One region of the Plantactinospora sp. BC1 genome, then DNA from elsewhere that is predicted to be linked to it. Evidence: riboswitches for the same ligand, from Rfam matches in the RefSeq annotation. Region 1 holds a riboswitch; the other holds the start of a gene.
What was found. A riboswitch is a leader RNA that binds a small molecule or an ion and turns the genes downstream of it on or off. The one in region 1 is predicted to bind thiamine pyrophosphate.
Positions count from the first base shown of each region.

Region 2: it holds a riboswitch for thiamine pyrophosphate, as region 1 does, so the genes downstream of both, C6361_RS31550 (ECF transporter S component) here and thiE (thiamine phosphate synthase) in region 1, are expected to answer to the same signal.

Region 1 covers NZ_CP028158.1:7,444,627-7,452,410, reverse strand. The annotation lists partial or broken gene thiO (glycine oxidase ThiO) at 148-1,213, opposite strand; partial or broken gene thiE (thiamine phosphate synthase) at 1,315-1,935, opposite strand; TPP riboswitch at 1,930-2,040, opposite strand; gene C6361_RS32710 (ThuA domain-containing protein) at 2,383-7,784, shown strand, end outside.
Region 2 covers NZ_CP028158.1:7,181,758-7,189,541, reverse strand. The annotation lists gene C6361_RS31555 (ABC transporter ATP-binding protein) at 1-1,343, opposite strand, end outside; gene C6361_RS31550 (ECF transporter S component) at 1,449-2,039, opposite strand; TPP riboswitch at 2,116-2,223, opposite strand; gene C6361_RS31545 (sugar isomerase domain-containing protein) at 2,356-3,105, shown strand; gene C6361_RS31540 (DUF6328 family protein) at 3,246-3,755, shown strand; gene C6361_RS31535 (RNA polymerase sigma factor) at 4,135-4,716, shown strand; gene C6361_RS31530 (EAL domain-containing protein) at 4,713-6,644, shown strand; gene C6361_RS31525 (hypothetical protein) at 6,727-7,419, shown strand; gene C6361_RS31520 (serine hydrolase) at 7,451-7,784, shown strand, end outside.

The DNA of each region.
Region 1 (7,784 bases):
TTCCGTCGTCCGGCCCCGGCCTCCCGCCGGGCACCGGCCCGTCACCTGCCTCCGCTCCCGCCTCGGCTTCCGCCTCCGCACCCGCTCCCGCTGGCGCCGCCCGCCCGACCCGAGTCGGCCCGGGCGGGACCGGGTCGGCGAACCGGGCCGGCGAGAGCGGTCCGAGCGCCGGATCCGGTACGCCGGTGGCCAGCAGGTCGGCGATCAGGTCGGCGGTGAGCGGGGTGAGCACGATGCCGTGCCGGAAGTGTCCGGCCGCGACCACCACGTCGGGCCGGTCCGGCAGCGGGCCGAGCAGCGGTGCGTTGTCCGGCGTACCGGGGCGCAGCCCGGAGCGCGCCTCGACCAGCTCGTACTCGCCGAGTTCCGGGAGCACGTCGGTGGCGGCGCGGAGCAGGTCGAGTACCGCTCCGGCGGTGACGCCGAGGTCGGCGCGCTCCTCCACGGTGGCCCCGACCACCACCTCGCCGTCGGTCCGGGGTACCAGGTAGACGTGCCGGCCGTCGGCGTGGCCCCGGATCACGTGCCGGAAGCCGGGCGCCGCGCCGCCGGGCGCGCGCAGCCGCAGGATCTGCCCCTTCACCGGCCGGACCGGCAGGCCGGTCAGCGCCGCCGTGCCGCAGCCGGCCGCGACGACCGTCGCCGCCGCGTCCAGTTCGGCGAGGTCCCGGACCGGTCGGGACAGCACCGTCACCCCGGCGCGTTCGACGGCGGCCCGCAGCGCGGTGACCAGCCGGCGCGGGTCGACCTGGTGGTCGCTGGCGGCGAGCGCGCCGCCGCGCAGCCGGGTGGCCAGCAGCGGTTCGCGGTCCCGCAGCTCCGCCGGCCGCAGCGGGGTCACCGGCAGCCCCAGGTCCCGCTGGTACGTCCAGAGCCGCTCCGCCTCGGCCAGGTCGTCGGAGGTGAGCGCGACGGTCAGCGTCCCCTCGGTCCGATAGCCCAGGTCCAGCCCGGTCGCTTCGGCGAGTTCGGCGGCGAAGGCCGGCCAGCGGGCAGCGGACTCGACCAGCAGTCCGGTCAGCGTCCGCTCGCCGAAGTAGCTCTCGGCGACCGGGGCGAGCATTCCGGCCGCGACGTCGGAGGCGCCGGAGCCGGGCGCGGGGTCGTGGAGGCTGACCCGCAGGCCCCGGGCGGCGCAGCGCCAGGCGACGGCGAGCCCGATCGGGCCGCCGCCGACCACCGCGACGTCCGCCGCCCGGTCCCCGCCTAGCATTCCCCCGCCCCCGCACCCGCGCCGGAGTGCGGGGAACCGCGCCGGGGGTCCCACCCCGGCGATGTTCCCCGTCCCGGATCGGGTGGGGGCGGATCGGTGCGCAGGGCGGTGAGGAGATCGGCGGTGGCCCGGGCCGGGTCGGCGGCGCCGGAGACGGCGCCGACCACGGCGACGCCGTACGCCCCGGCGGCGAGCAGTGCCGGCACCCGGTCGGCGGTGATCCCGCCGATCGCGATCACCGGTACCGGCACGGTCGAGGCGACCCGGCGGATTCCGTCCGGGCCGATCGGGGCGGGGAGTCCGTCCTTGGTGGAGGTGGCGTGGCAGGGGCCGACGCCGAGATAGCTGGCGCCGGCCGCGACCGCCGCCGCACCGGTCTCCGGGTCGCGGGCGGTCGCGCCGAGCACGGCGTCCGGGCCGAGCACCCGGCGGGCGGCGTCGACCGGCAGGTCGCGGGCACCGACGTGCCCACCGGCCGCGCCGATCGCGAGGGCGAGGTGCAGCCGGTCGTTGACCAGGCAGGACGCCCCGACGGCGGCACACCGGCGGGTCACCTCGGCGGCCAGCTCGTACGCCGTCCGGTCGTCGGTGTCGTCGGCCACCCGGACCTGTACGACGAGTTCGGGGCCGGCGACCGAGAGGGCGGCGTCGACCACCGCGAGCGGATCCCGCTGCCCGGGTCGGGTGTCGGTGATGAGGTGAAGTCGTCCGATGGATAGCACGGCAACGCTCCTCCCTGCGCCGGCATTACCCGGATCAGGTTCGACGGTCGGGGGCTCGACAGCCCCCCTCTCAGCCCGGTCCACCGGGCTCCCGTGGGTTACTTGTCGGCGAGCGTACGTGGCCGGTCACGGATCCGTAAAGGGCCGTGACCTATCGCATAGTGTCAGCGCTCGACCACGTACCGGGGTGCGAGGTGCCGTGACCGGCGCCCCGACGGATATGTCTGTCCTATCCGGATGATTCCACCTCGTTACGTAACCGTTACCTGAATTAACCTCACCGCCTTATTCCGGCCGCCCGGCAGGCGGCCCTAATTTGTTCAACCACAAGGCAGAATTCGATGGCCGGAGCTTCGGCGAGTTCCGGTCGTACCTCCACACCCCGTGGCGGTCTTCGGCGTACCGACCCGGGATCCCCCTGTCCTCACCGGACCAAGGAGATCCTCCGTGTCCAGCCCCGGCCGCTCCGGCGGCACCTCGCACCCTCCGCACCCCCATCGCAGATTCCGGCGCCGCCTGGTCGGCGCGACCGCGGCACTCCTGCTCGGCACGACCGCACTGGCCGGTACCCCCGCCTCGGCCGCCCCGGCGGTCCTGCCCCAGGCCCAGGCACCCGTCAAGAAGGCGCCGGCACTCGAACCGGCCGCCGAGGCGGAATCCTTCCGGGTGCTGGTCTTCTCCAAGACGGCCGGCTTCCGGCACGACTCCATCCCGGCCGGCATCGCCGCGATCCAGCAGCTCGGCACGGAGCACGGGTTCACCGTCGACGCCACCGAGGACGCGACGGCCTTCACCGACGCCAACCTCGGCAGGTACCAGGCGGTGATGTGGCTCTCCACCACCGGCGACGTACTGAACGCCGAGCAGCAGGCCGCCTTCGAGCGCTACATCAAGGCCGGCGGCGGATACGCGGGCGTACACGCCGCCTCGGACACCGAGTACGACTGGCCCTGGTACGGCGAGCTGGTCGGGGCGTACTTCGCCTCGCACCCGGCCAACCAGCAGGCCACAATCAAGGTCGAGGACCACGCGCACGAGTCCACGAAGGACCTCCCGGCGAAGTGGTCCCGGTACGACGAGTGGTACAACTTCCGCGACAACCCGCGCGGCGACGTACACGTGCTCGCCTCGCTGGACGAGACCAGCTACGCCCCCGGCGCCGGGGCGATGGGCCACGACCACCCGTTCGCCTGGTGCCAGGAGTACGACGGCGGCCGGGCCTGGTACACGGCCGGCGGCCACACCCAGCAGTCGTACGCCGAGCCGGAGTTCCTCGACCACCTGCTCGGCGGGATCCGGACCGCGGCCGGTGCGGTGGAGGCCGACTGCTCCGCCTCGCTGACCAGCAGCTTCGAGAAGATCACCCTGGACAGCAACACCAACAACCCGATGGAGCTGGACGTCGCCGCCGACGGGCGGGTCTTCTACATCGAACGCGACGGCCGGGTCCAGATCATCAAGCCGGAGACCGGCACCACGGTCACCGCCGCCGACCTCGACGTCTTCACCGGCAACGAGGACGGGCTGATCGGGATCCGGCTCGACCCGGACTTCGCCACCAACAGCTGGGTGTACCTCTACTACGCCCCGAACGGCGGGGCGGCCCGCAACTACCTGTCCCGGTTCACAGTGGTCGGTGACACCCTCGACCTGGCGAGCGAGAAGATCGTGCTCCAGGTGCCGACGCAGCGGAACACCTGCTGCCACGCGGGCGGCAGCATGGTCTTCGACAGCGCCGGCAACCTCTATCTGGCCACCGGCGACAACACCAACCCGTTCGAGTCGAATTCCTTCACCCCGATCGACGAGCGGCCGGGCCGGCAGGACTTCGACGCGCAGCGCAGCTCCGGCAACACCAACGACCTGCGCGGCAAGGTGCTCCGGATTCACCCGGAGGACGACGGGACGTACACCGTCCCGCAGGGGAACCTCTTCGCCCCGGGCACCGAGAAGACCCGGCCGGAGATCTACGCGATGGGCTTCCGGAACCCGTTCCGGATCGGCATCGACCCGAAGTCGGACACCCTCTATGTGGCGGACTACGGTCCGGACGCCGGGGCGGCGAACCCGAACCGTGGTCCGGAGGGGACGGTGGAGTGGAACGCCGTCGCCCAGCCCGGCAACTACGGCTGGCCGTACTGCCACGGCGCGAACTACGCCTACAACGACTACCAGTTCCCGTCCGGGCCGAGCGGGGCGAAGTTCGACTGCGCCGCGCCGGTGAACAACTCGCCGAACAACACCGGGCTGACCAACCTGCCCCCGGCGATCCCGGCCACCGTGGACTACGACTACGGCGGCAACCCGCTCTTCCCGGAGATCGGTGGCGGCGGTGCCCCGATGGGCGGCCCGGTCTACCGGTACGACCCGGCGAACCCGTCCGAGCGCAAGTGGCCGGCGTACTACGACGGCAAGGCGATGTTCGGCGAGTGGAACCAGAACAAGATGTACGCCTTCCAGGTCACCGACGACGGCAAGTCCCTTGTGGACATCAATCAGCTGCTCACCGGGATGACCTTCGTCCGGCCGATGGACTTCGAGTTCGGCCCGGACGGTGCGCTGTACCTGATCGAGTGGGGCAGCGGCTTCGGCGGCAACAACGACAACTCCGGGGTCTACCGGATCGAGTACATCGCCGGTGACCGGGCGCCGATCGCGGTCGCCACCGCGAACCCGACCTCCGGCCCGGCCCCGCTGACCGTGGCCTTCTCCAGCGAGGGCTCCCGGGACCCGGACGGCGGCCCGATCAGCTACGCCTGGACCTTCGGCGACGGCGGCACCTCGACCGAGCCGAACCCGACGCACACGTACCCGGCGGCCGGCAACTACACCGCCCAGCTCACCGTCACGGGCGACACCGGCCGGACGGCGGTGGCGAACGTACCGGTGACGGTCGGCAACACCGCCCCGACGGTGACCATCGAGTTCCCGCCGGACGGCGGGTTCTTCGACTGGGGCGACCAGGTGAAGTACACGGTCAGGGTGACCGACCCGGAGGACGGGACGATCGACTGCGACCGGGTGACCCTCCAGTACTACCTGGGTCACGACGAGCACGCCCACCCGCTCGACGACCAGACCGGCTGCACCGGCACCGTGCAGACCTCGCTCGCCTCCGGGCACGGCGCCGACGCCAACGTCTTCGCGGTCTTCGAGGCCAGCTACACCGACGGCGGCGGGGCCGGCGGGTCCAACGCGCTGACCGGCCGGGCGATCGAGCAGTTGCAGCCGAAGCGGAAGCAGGCGGAATACTTCGCGGCGACCGGCCGGGCGCCGGACGGCGTCGGCGGCGGTGACCCGGGCGTGCAGACCCAGGCCACCACCGACGTCGAGGGCGGCTTCCAGAACATCGGCTGGGTCGAGGACGGCGACTACTGGAGCTTCGACCCGACCAACCTGACCGGGATCACCGGGTTCCGGTTCCGGGCCTCCTCGGCCGGTGGCGGCGCCCGGATCGAGGTACGCTCCGGCGCGGCCGACGGCCCGGTGCTGGCCACCGCCACCGTGCCGGACACCGGCGGCTGGCAGACCTTCGCCAACGCCACGGTGGAGCTTTCCGCACCGAGCACCACCAGCGGGCCGCTCTTCTTCGTGGCGAAGAACCCGGTCGGGGCCACCGGCACGGGTGCGATCGTCAACGTCAACTGGGTCGACTTCCTCGGTCGCGGCGTCACCGACAACGCGCCGCCGACGGTGACCGCCACCGCCACCCCGAGCACCGGCACCGCGCCGGTCGCGGTGAGCTTCGACGGCACCGCCAGCGACGCCGAGGGCGACGACCCGCTGACGTACGCCTGGGACTTCGGGGACGGGGGCACGGCGGACACCCTGGACGCCACGCACACGTACACCGGCCCGGGGACGTTCACCGCGACCCTGACCGTGACGGACTCGCGCGGCGCGGCCGCGTACGCCACGGTGACGGTGAAGGTGGAGGCGCCGAACACCTCCTGCTTCGGGGCCCGCTCGGACGACTTCACCGGCGGCGAGCTGGACAAGGGCCGCTGGTCGACGGTGGTCCGGGAGAACCAGCTCTACGGGGTGCGGGGCGGCGCGCTCGTCCTGCCCACCTCGGTCGGCGACCTCTACGGCAGCCGCAACGACGCCACCAACGTCGTGCTGCAACCCGCGCCGGACGGTAGCTGGCAGGCCACCACCAAACTGAGCCTGGCGGCGGTCGAGAACTACCAGCAGGCCGGCCTGATCGTCTACGGCGACGACGACAACTACGCCAAGCTGGACCTGCTGTACAACGGCAGCCGGCGGGTCGAGTTCATCCGGGAGACCGCCGGCACCCCGCGCAACGAGGGCGGCGACTCGGCGGCCGCACCGGCCAGCGACACGATCCACCTGCGGCTGACCAGCGACGGAGTGAACCTGACCGCGGCCTTCTCGGCCGACGGGCAGACCTTCACCCCGGTCGGCCGGTCGGCGGCGCTGGCCGGCATCACTGACCCGAGGATCGGGCTGTTCGCGCTCAACGGCGGCACCGCCGCACCCGTGGTGGACGCCAGCTTCGACTGGTTCCAGGTCACCCCGGACGAGCCGGCCGGCGAGGTGACCCCGAACGACGAGTTCACCGGGACCAGCCTCGACAAGTGCCGGTGGGACGGGATCGTCCGGGAGGACCCGACGGGCTACCGGGTCGCCGACGGCGCGCTGCACATCGACGTGCCGAACGGTGACATCTACACCGGCAACAACACCGGGCCGACGAACTTCGTACTCCAGACCGCCCCCGAGGGGGACTGGACGATCCAGACGAGGGTCGACGGCAGCAAACTGGACGAGCAGTACCAGCAGGCCGGCCTGATCGTCTACGGCGACGACGACAACTACCTGAAGTTCGACTTCATCGCCGACAACCAGGTGGGGCAGCCGGTCAACCGGCGCATCGAGTTCCGCAGCGAGATCGCCGCGGCCGTGCAGGACCCGCAGCCGCAGGCGACGAACCTCACCGAGTCGGTGTGGCACCTGCGACTGGCGAGGTCGGGCGACACCTACACGGCGGCGTACTCGACCGACGGGGCGACCTGGACGGAGCTGGCGCCGCTGACCAACGCCGCCGTGGGTGCCACGCCGCGGATCGGCCTGTTCAGCCTCGGTGCGGCCCAGACCGCCTCGAAGACGGTCTCCTTCGACTACTTCCGGCTCAGCACGGAGACGGTCGACGAGGCCGCCCCGGTGACCACCGCCACCGTCTCGGGCACCCCGACCGGCGGCTGGCACACCGGCCCGGTGACGGTGACCCTCGCCGCCACCGACAACGCCGGGGGCAGCGGGGTGGCCCGCACCGAACACCAGCTCGACGACGCGACGACCTGGACGCCCTACGCCGGGCCGGTACTCGTCGCCGGGGACGGCCCGCACACCCTGCGGTTCCGTTCGGTGGACGAGGCGGGCAACGTCGAGGCGACGAAGTCGGTCGAGGTGAAGATCGACGCCACCGCGCCGGTCAGCACCGCCGCGTTCGCCCCGCCGACCGACGACGGCTGGCACGGCGGCACCATCCCGGTGACGCTGGCCTCGACCGACGCCGGTTCCGGGGTGGCCACACTGGAGTGGTCGCTCGACGGCGGCGCCTGGACGGCGTACACCGAGCCGGTGAACGTGACCGGGGACGGGCAGCACGAGCTGCTCTACCGGGCCACCGACGCGGCCGGCAACGCCGAGACGCTCAAGTCGGCGATCCTGAAGATCGACGGTGTGAAGCCGACCGTACTCGTCTCCGGGCTCGCCGACGGCCAGCTCTACGGCGACAGTCAGGACGTCCGGGTGAACTGGTCGGCGGTCGACCCGACCTCCGGAATCAAGGCCACGGTGGGCACGCTGGACGGTCGGCCGTACCA
Region 2 (7,784 bases), 260 kb from region 1:
ATGCCGTGCCCGTCGTCGCGGAGCCCGGCGAGCAGGTCGACCAGTTCGAGCCAGGTACGCCGGTCCTGGCCGAAGGTCGGCTCGTCCAGCACCAGCAGCCGGGGCGCGGTGGCCAGCGCGGTCGCCACGCTCAGCCGCCGCGCCTGCCCACCCGAGAGGGTGTACGGGTTCGCCGCCGCCAACCGGTCCAGCCGGAGCCGCACCAGCAGCTCGTCCACCACCGACCGGACCGTCGCCTCGGGCCGGCCGATCCGGCGCGGCCCGAGCGCCAGCTCCTCGAATACGGTGCCGCGGACGAACTGGTGCTCCGGATCCTGGAAGACCGAGCCGATCCGGCCGGCCAGCACCGGCGCCCGCCACCGGTGCGGTGCGGTGCCGGCGTGCCGCCCGGCCAGCTCCGGGGAGGCCGACAGCCGGCCGCTGCCGGGCCGGAGCAGCCCGCCGAGCAGCAGCGCCAGGGTTGACTTGCCGGCACCGTTGCGGCCGAGCACCGCGAGCGCCTCGCCGGCGCGTACCCGCAGGTCGGTGCTTGCCAGCCGGGGTGGCAGGCCGAGCCGGTCGGCGGTGAGCAGCGCCTCGCCGGGTCCGGTCGCGGCCCGGCGCGGTGCCGGCGGCGGCCCCGGCACCCAGACCCCGGCGGCGGCCAGTGCCGCGCCGTGCGCCGCGAAGACCCGCTCCGGCGGCCCGTCGGCGCGTACCCCGCCGCCCGGTTCGAGCACCACCACCCGGTCGACCAGTGGCAGCGCCTCCGACACCCGGTGCTCGACCAGGATCAGCGTGGTGTCGTCGTCGACCGCCGCCCGGACCGCGTCGCGGACCAGCTCCGCGCCGGCCGGGTCCAGGTTGGCGGTCGGCTCGTCGAGCAGCAGCAGTCCGGGCCGCAGCGCCAGCACCCCGGCCAGGGCGAGCCGCTGCTGCTCGCCGCCGGAGAGCGCGGCGGTGGACCGGTCCAGGCCGTACGGGAAGCCGACCCGGTGCAGCGCCTCGGTGACCCGGGGCCAGATCTCCGTCGCCGGTACGCCCCGGTTCTCCAGGCCGAACGCCACGTCGTCGCCGGCCCGGTCCATCACGAGCTGGGTCTGCGGGTCCTGGAAGACGATCCCGACCCGCTCCCTCGCCTTCCGCGGATCGAGCCCGTCGATCTCGACGGTGCCCTCCTGCTCGCCGGAGTCCTCGGCGAGCAGCCCGGCCAGTGCCGCCAGCAGGGTGCTCTTGCCGGCACCGGAGGCGCCGAGCAGGAGTACCCGCTCGCCGTGTCCGATCCGCAGGTCGACGTCGCGGACCGCCCAGGCCCGCCGGCCCGCGTGCCGCCAGCCGAAGCCGCGCAGCCGCACCTCACTCATGCCGGCACTCCGCTTCGCTGCGTGCCGTCATGAGGCTCATCCGCACTGAGCTGGCTGATTCGCTCGCTCCGCTCGCTCACGACGGCACCACCGCAGTCGCGCCGCTCACACGGCGGTGCGGTCTCGACCGGCCGGGAACCGGTCCAGCACACCGGTCTGGGCCAGGGCCCGGGTGAGCGCCCAGCCGCCGGCACCGGCCAGCACCGCCGAACTGAGCACGGTGAAGAGGAAGACCGGCAGCCGGAACGAGTCGAAGTCGTACTCGGAGTAGTAGCGGATCTGGTCGAAGATCGCCGCGGCGAGCCCGGCCAGCAGGCCGGAGGCGACCGCCACCGGCAACCGGAACGAGCGGTACCCGACGGCGAGGAACGCCAGCTCGGCGCCGACACCCTGAGCGAGCCCCTGGAGGATCGCGACGGTGCCCCACTGGCTGCCGAGCAGCACCGAGACGAAGGCGGCGAGGAACTCGCAGTAGAGCGCCGCACCCGGCTTGCGGATCACCAGGCCGCCGAGCACGCCGGGTACCAGCCAGATGCCGTAGATGACCGCCTGGGCCGGCGGGAAGAAGGTGAAGGCACCCTCGGTGGCACCCCAGACCAGGTTCCAGGCCCAGAAGATGACCCCGAACGCGACCGCGATGACCGAGGCGACGACGATGTCGACGGTGCGCCATCTGGTGGTGGTGGACGAACTCATGGGCATGCCTCCCAGTCGCGTGGCGAACCAGGCAAGACGCACGCCGCAACCCGGGACGGCCCGGACTGCGGCGCGGCTGGAGACTCGACCGAACTCCCTGCGCTGGCATTACCCAGATCAGGTTCGAGGGTCTGCGGGTGTGTCACCCGCACTCTCAGCGCTGTGCGCTCCCCTGTCGGATGTGCTGTTGTTCCGCAGACCGTACACCGGATGCCGCGGTGCCGACAGCGGTGGAACCGGCGGATGTGGCGGCGCCCACCAGGCGGCGGGATAGGGTGGATGGCCCAGATCAACATCTCGAAGGGACGCGTGCGGCGTGACACTCAGCCCCGAGGGCTATCTCGACGTGGTCACCGAGACGATCGGGCGGGTGGCGGTCGCCGCCCGGGACGGCGTACGCCGGGCGGCCGACCTGGTCACCGACGCGCTGCGGGCCGGCGGGGTGGTGCAGGCGTTCGGTACCGGCCACTCGGAGGCGCTGGCCATGGAGATCGCCGGACGGGCCGGCGGGCTGGTCCCGACGAACCGGATCGCGCTGCGTGACCTGGTACTGCGCGGCGGCGAGCCGGTCGAGATCCTCGGCCCGACCCTGGAGCGGGACCCGACCGTGGCTCGCCGGCTCTACGAGCTGACCCCGATCGACCCCCGGGACGTCTTCGTGATCGCCTCGAACTCCGGGGTGAACGGCACCATCGTCGAGTTCGCGTCGCTGGTGAAGGAGCGCGGTCACGGGCTGATCGCGATCACCTCGGAGCAGCACTCGGCCCGGGTCGCCTCCCGGCACCCGTCCGGCCGGAAGCTGAGCGACCTCGCCGACGTGGTACTCGACAACGGCGCTCCGTACGGCGACGCGACGCTGCCGCTGCCCGGTGGCGGCGCGGTCGGCGCGGTCTCCTCGATCACTGCCGCGCTCCTCGCCCAGCAGGTCGTGGTGGAGGTGGTCCGCCGGCTGGTGGAGGCGGGGGAGACGGCCCCGGTCTACCTTTCGGCGAACATCCCGGACAGTGACGACCACAACAACAGCCTGGAGGCGCGGTACGCCGGCCGGATCCGCCGGGGCGGCTGACCCGGCACGCTCCGACCTCCCAGGCCGCCCGGTTTGGTCCCGGTACCGCCTCCCCGTCCGCTGACGAGCCTTCCTCGCGTTTCACGTACGGTCGGTCAGGGCACACTGCTGCGAACTTGACCGAGGGGGAGGAGGCCCAGGTGGCCGTGGAGACGGAGAAGCAGCGTTGGCAGCGAAACTTCGCCGACCTGTTGCAGGAGCTGCGAGTGGCGCAGACCGGGGTGCAGATCCTGTTCGCCTTCCTGCTCACCCTGCCCTTCAGCAACGGCTTCCCGCGAGCCACGGAGTTCCAGAAGGACACCTACATCGTCGCGTTGCTGGCCGCCGCCGCGGCCACCGCACTGATCATCTCGCCGGTCGCCTTCCACCGGGCGCTCTTCCGGCAGGGGCGCAAGCCGGAGCTGGTCCGGTTCGCGCACGGCATGGCGACCGGTGGGCTGGCGTTCATGCTGATCGCGATGGTCAGCTCGGTACTGCTGATCACCGACTTCGTGCTGCCCCGGCCGGTGGCGTTCGTGCTCAGCGGGGTGACCGGGATCTGGTTCCTGACCTTCTGGGCCGTGCTGCCGTTCCTGCGCCGCAACTGGGGCGAGGCCGACGAGGACGACGACGAGCAGCCGGCCACCGCCCGCCCCGACGCGGTCGACTGAACTCGCCCCGCCCAGATCGTCTTGTCGTAACTCTCTGCAATCCATACTGGACAGTAGACGTGTTCGTTCGATCGGCTTGTCTACTGTGGCTGATCGGAGGAAATACCCCAGCTCGTTGCCGCTTTATTGATCATTGTCATCTTCGCCTGGGCGGGTCGCCCCCTACGCCGAGGCCCTTGACGGAGAGTTATACGCGGAACGACAACTACGGACCGCGAGAGGCGAGGATGAGCGAGGTTCTGGGGGGACTGTCGACCGGGAGCTCGGTGGCGGTGCTGGTGGGCCTGATCGGGGGGTCGGGGCTGTTGGTGCGGGACCGCGACGGGCACCGGGTCGTGGAGCTGCGGGGTCTGCGTCGAACAGACGGGGGCGAGGCGGCATGAGGAGCGGGGACAACGCGGTGGTGCGGGCCGAGTCGGCCGCCCGGTTGGGGGACCGGGGCCAGGCCGAGTCCGAGGTGAGCTTCGAGGCGTTCTGCCAGCGGAACTTCGTGCTGGTCGAGCGCTTCCTGCTCGCCCAGTGCCCGGACCGGGGGCTGGCCGAGGACGCCGTACAGGAGGCGTTCATCACCGCCCGGGACAAGTGGGAGCAGATCCGCGACTACGAGAAGCCGCTGGCCTGGATGTACAAGACCGCCCGGTACAAGCTGCTGGTGCTGCAACGGCGGCGCCGGCAGGACGTGACGGTCAGTCTGGAGGAGGTGCCGCCGGAGCGGCTCGCCGAACCGGCCGACCCGGCGGAGGCCCGGGAACTGCTGCGCGGCTGGCTGCCGAGGCTGCCACCCCGGCAGGCCGAGGTCTTCGTACTGGCACTCGACGGCTGGTCCGACCACGAGATCGCGGCCATCCTCGGCATCGCCTACAACACCGTGCGGACCTACCGGCAGGAGGCGCGGTCCCGGTTGAAGGAACTCGCCCAGCAGGCGGGCTTCGACACGCCCTCCGGGAGGGAGCGGGGATGAACCTGGACGACATCCTGTCGTTGGCCTCCGACCGGACGCTCAGCGAACTGGAACGGGCCCGGGCCCGCCGGGCGACCCGCCGGGTGCAGCAGGAATACCAGCGGGCGCTCTCCGAGGGCCGGGACCTGACCGGCGACATCGAGGTACGCGATCCGCTGACCACCGACACCGACGAGGTGGCCCGGATCACCCGGGCGGCCCAGTTGGCCAAGCTCGGCACCGTGACCTGGGTCCGGGCCAGCGGAGAGCTGACCTGGTCCGACGAGATGGCCCTGATCCTCGGCTATCCGCCCGGCACCCTCCGGCACTCGGTCGCGACGCTGACCCGGCTGGTCCACCCCGACGACGTCGACGGGGTACGCCGGGTGGTCGAGTCGGTGTGGCGGGACCGGACCGTCCGGGAGACGACCTGCCGGGTGATCGGCCCGGACCGGGTCACCCGGTACGTGCACTGCCACCTCGAATACGTCGTCGACGGGGAGAACCGGCCGTACGGCATCATCGCCACCGGCCGGGACGTCACCGAACTCGAACTCGCCCGCCAGGAGCAGGCCCGACTGGCCCGCCGCCGCGAGACGGTGCAGGCGGAACTGGCCGGCCGGGACCCGGTCACCGGGCTCTTCCACCGGGCGAGGTTCGCCGACGAGATCGACACCGCCCAGCGGGGCGGGCCCGGCGTGCTGCTGGTGGTGGCCGTCGAACCGGTCGGCCCGGCCACCGGCCCCGACGCCGGGCTCGACCCCGATCCGGAGGGTGAGTTCGGCGGCGACGCGGACGAGCAGCAGCGGCTGGCGGTGGCGGTCGCCCAGGTCGTCCGCCGGGTCGCCCGCCGCACCGACGTCTGCGGTCTGACCGGTCCGTACGAGTTCGGGGTGCTGATGCAGCGCACCACGCTGAGTTCGGCCACCGCGCTCGCCGAGCGGATCATCGACGGCATCCGGTCGCAGTCCTTCGTACTCGGCCGGACCCGCCTGGTCGACGCCTGGGGCGGCCTGGTCCGCTACCAGGGGCGGGACGGCAGCCGAGGCGTCGACCTGATCGTGGACGCCGAGACGGCCTGGCGCCGGGCCCGGGCGACCGGCGTCGACCGGGTCGCCCTGGACCAGCCGGCCGCCGAGGACGAGCGCCGGGAGCTGTGCCGGAGCCGGGTACGCGCCACGGTGGCGGAGAACCGGTTCACCCTCTACACCCAGCCGATCCTCGACCTGCGGCTCAACCAGATAACCCGGCAGGAGATCCTGCTCCGGGTGGTCAACGACGGCGGGCAGGCACACTCGGCGTCGACCCTGCTCGGCGACGCGGAACGGCTGGACGAGATCCTGCCGATCGACCGGTGGGTGATCGACCGAACCATCGAACTCATCGCCCGGGGCCCGCGTACCTCGCACTACCAGGTGAACCTCTCCGGGCGGTCGCTCGGCGACCCGCACCTGCTGGAGCGGGTACAGCAGCGGCTTCAGCAGTACGACGTCGATCCCGGCCAGCTCACCTTCGAGATCACCGAGACGGCGCAGATCGGCAACCTGACCGAGGCGCACAACTTCGCGTACGGGATCCGCCAGCTCGGCTGCCAGCTCGCGCTCGACGACTTCGGCTCCGGGCACGTGCCGTTCGCCTTCCTCACCTGTTTTCCGGTGGACCTGGTGAAGGTGGGTGGCGAGTTCATCGCCGGCATCGCGCACTCGGTGGCGAACCGCGGCATCGTGCGGTCGATCGTCGAGATGTGCCGCGGGTTGGGCATCCGGACCGCGGCCGAGCACGTGGAGGACGAGGCCACCATGGATCTGCTCCGCGACTACGGGGTGGACTTCGCCCAGGGGTACCTGGTCGGCAAGCCCAAGCCGGTGACCAGCCCGGCGCGTACCCCGCTGGTGCCGGCCGAGCCGGAGGTCGATCCGGAGCGGGAGCTGCGGGCCGCCACCGGATAGCCGCACCGACCGTCGGCCGGCTCACCGGAGCCGGTCGACGGTCCATGCAAAGTCCCGGGGCCGATGGTCGTCATTAAGGGGTGTGGAAGCCCGAGCAAGGTCGTCACCGGCCGTCGACAGGCAGTTCGCGACAGCCGTCCTGCTGCTGGTCGTGCTGGTGGTCGCCGGCCTCACCGCCGGCTGTGCCGCCGATCCGGCACCCCGATCGTCGGCCGGCGAAGGTGCCCGGCTGACCGCGAGCGGTCCGGCTGACCGACCGGCAGCGCTCGACCTGGCCCTGCTCCAGCCGAGCGGACTCGGCACGGGATGGCGGCAGAGCCCGCATCCGCCGGAGCCGCCGCCGTGGCCGTGGCTCCAGGCCGACTGCCCGGCGTACCGGGCGGAGGACTATCCGGCCCAGCGGCATCGCAGCGACGCCGTGCAGCGCCGGTACCGGCACGAGCCGACCGAGCTGGTCGCGACGCAGGTGGTCGAGGCGTACGAGCCGGGCTGGGCGGTGCGGGCCCTCGACGACGTGCGCCGGGTGGTGGGCAAATGCTCCCGGTACGACGCCTACGGCGCCAGCATCTCGTTCACGCTTCTCGACACCGGCCTGCCGCCCACCGACGCTGTGCTGGTGCGGGGGCGGATCGAGTCGCCGGGGGCGCCGGCCCGGTCCACGCTGCTGGTGGCGGTACGCCACGGCGACCGGCTCTCGACGCTGAACGTTCCGGGGCCGGTGGACCGGGACACCGGGTACGCGGTGGCGAAGAAGTTGGCGGACCTCCTTGACTAGCCGTCGCGGGCCGAGCCGCCGGGAGTTGCTCGTGGCCACCGCCGCCGCGCTGCTCGGCACGGGTGCGGCCGGCACCGGGCTGGCGTACCGGTGGGCGGGTTCGGCGGGTGCCAGCCCCGGGCCGGAGACGGCGGCCAGCCCGCCCCGACCGACGCCCAGCCCGACCCCGGACCACCCGGCGCTGGCGCGTACCCGGATCGAGCGTTACCTGCGCGGAGTCGGCGGCCGGGTCACGCTCGCGGTGCGGGACCGGACCAGCGGCCTGGCGGTCACCGCCGGCACCCGGCGGTACCAGACCGCCAGCATCGTCAAGGTCGACATCCTGGCCGCGTTGCTGCTGCGCCGCCAGGACCAGGGGCGCAGGC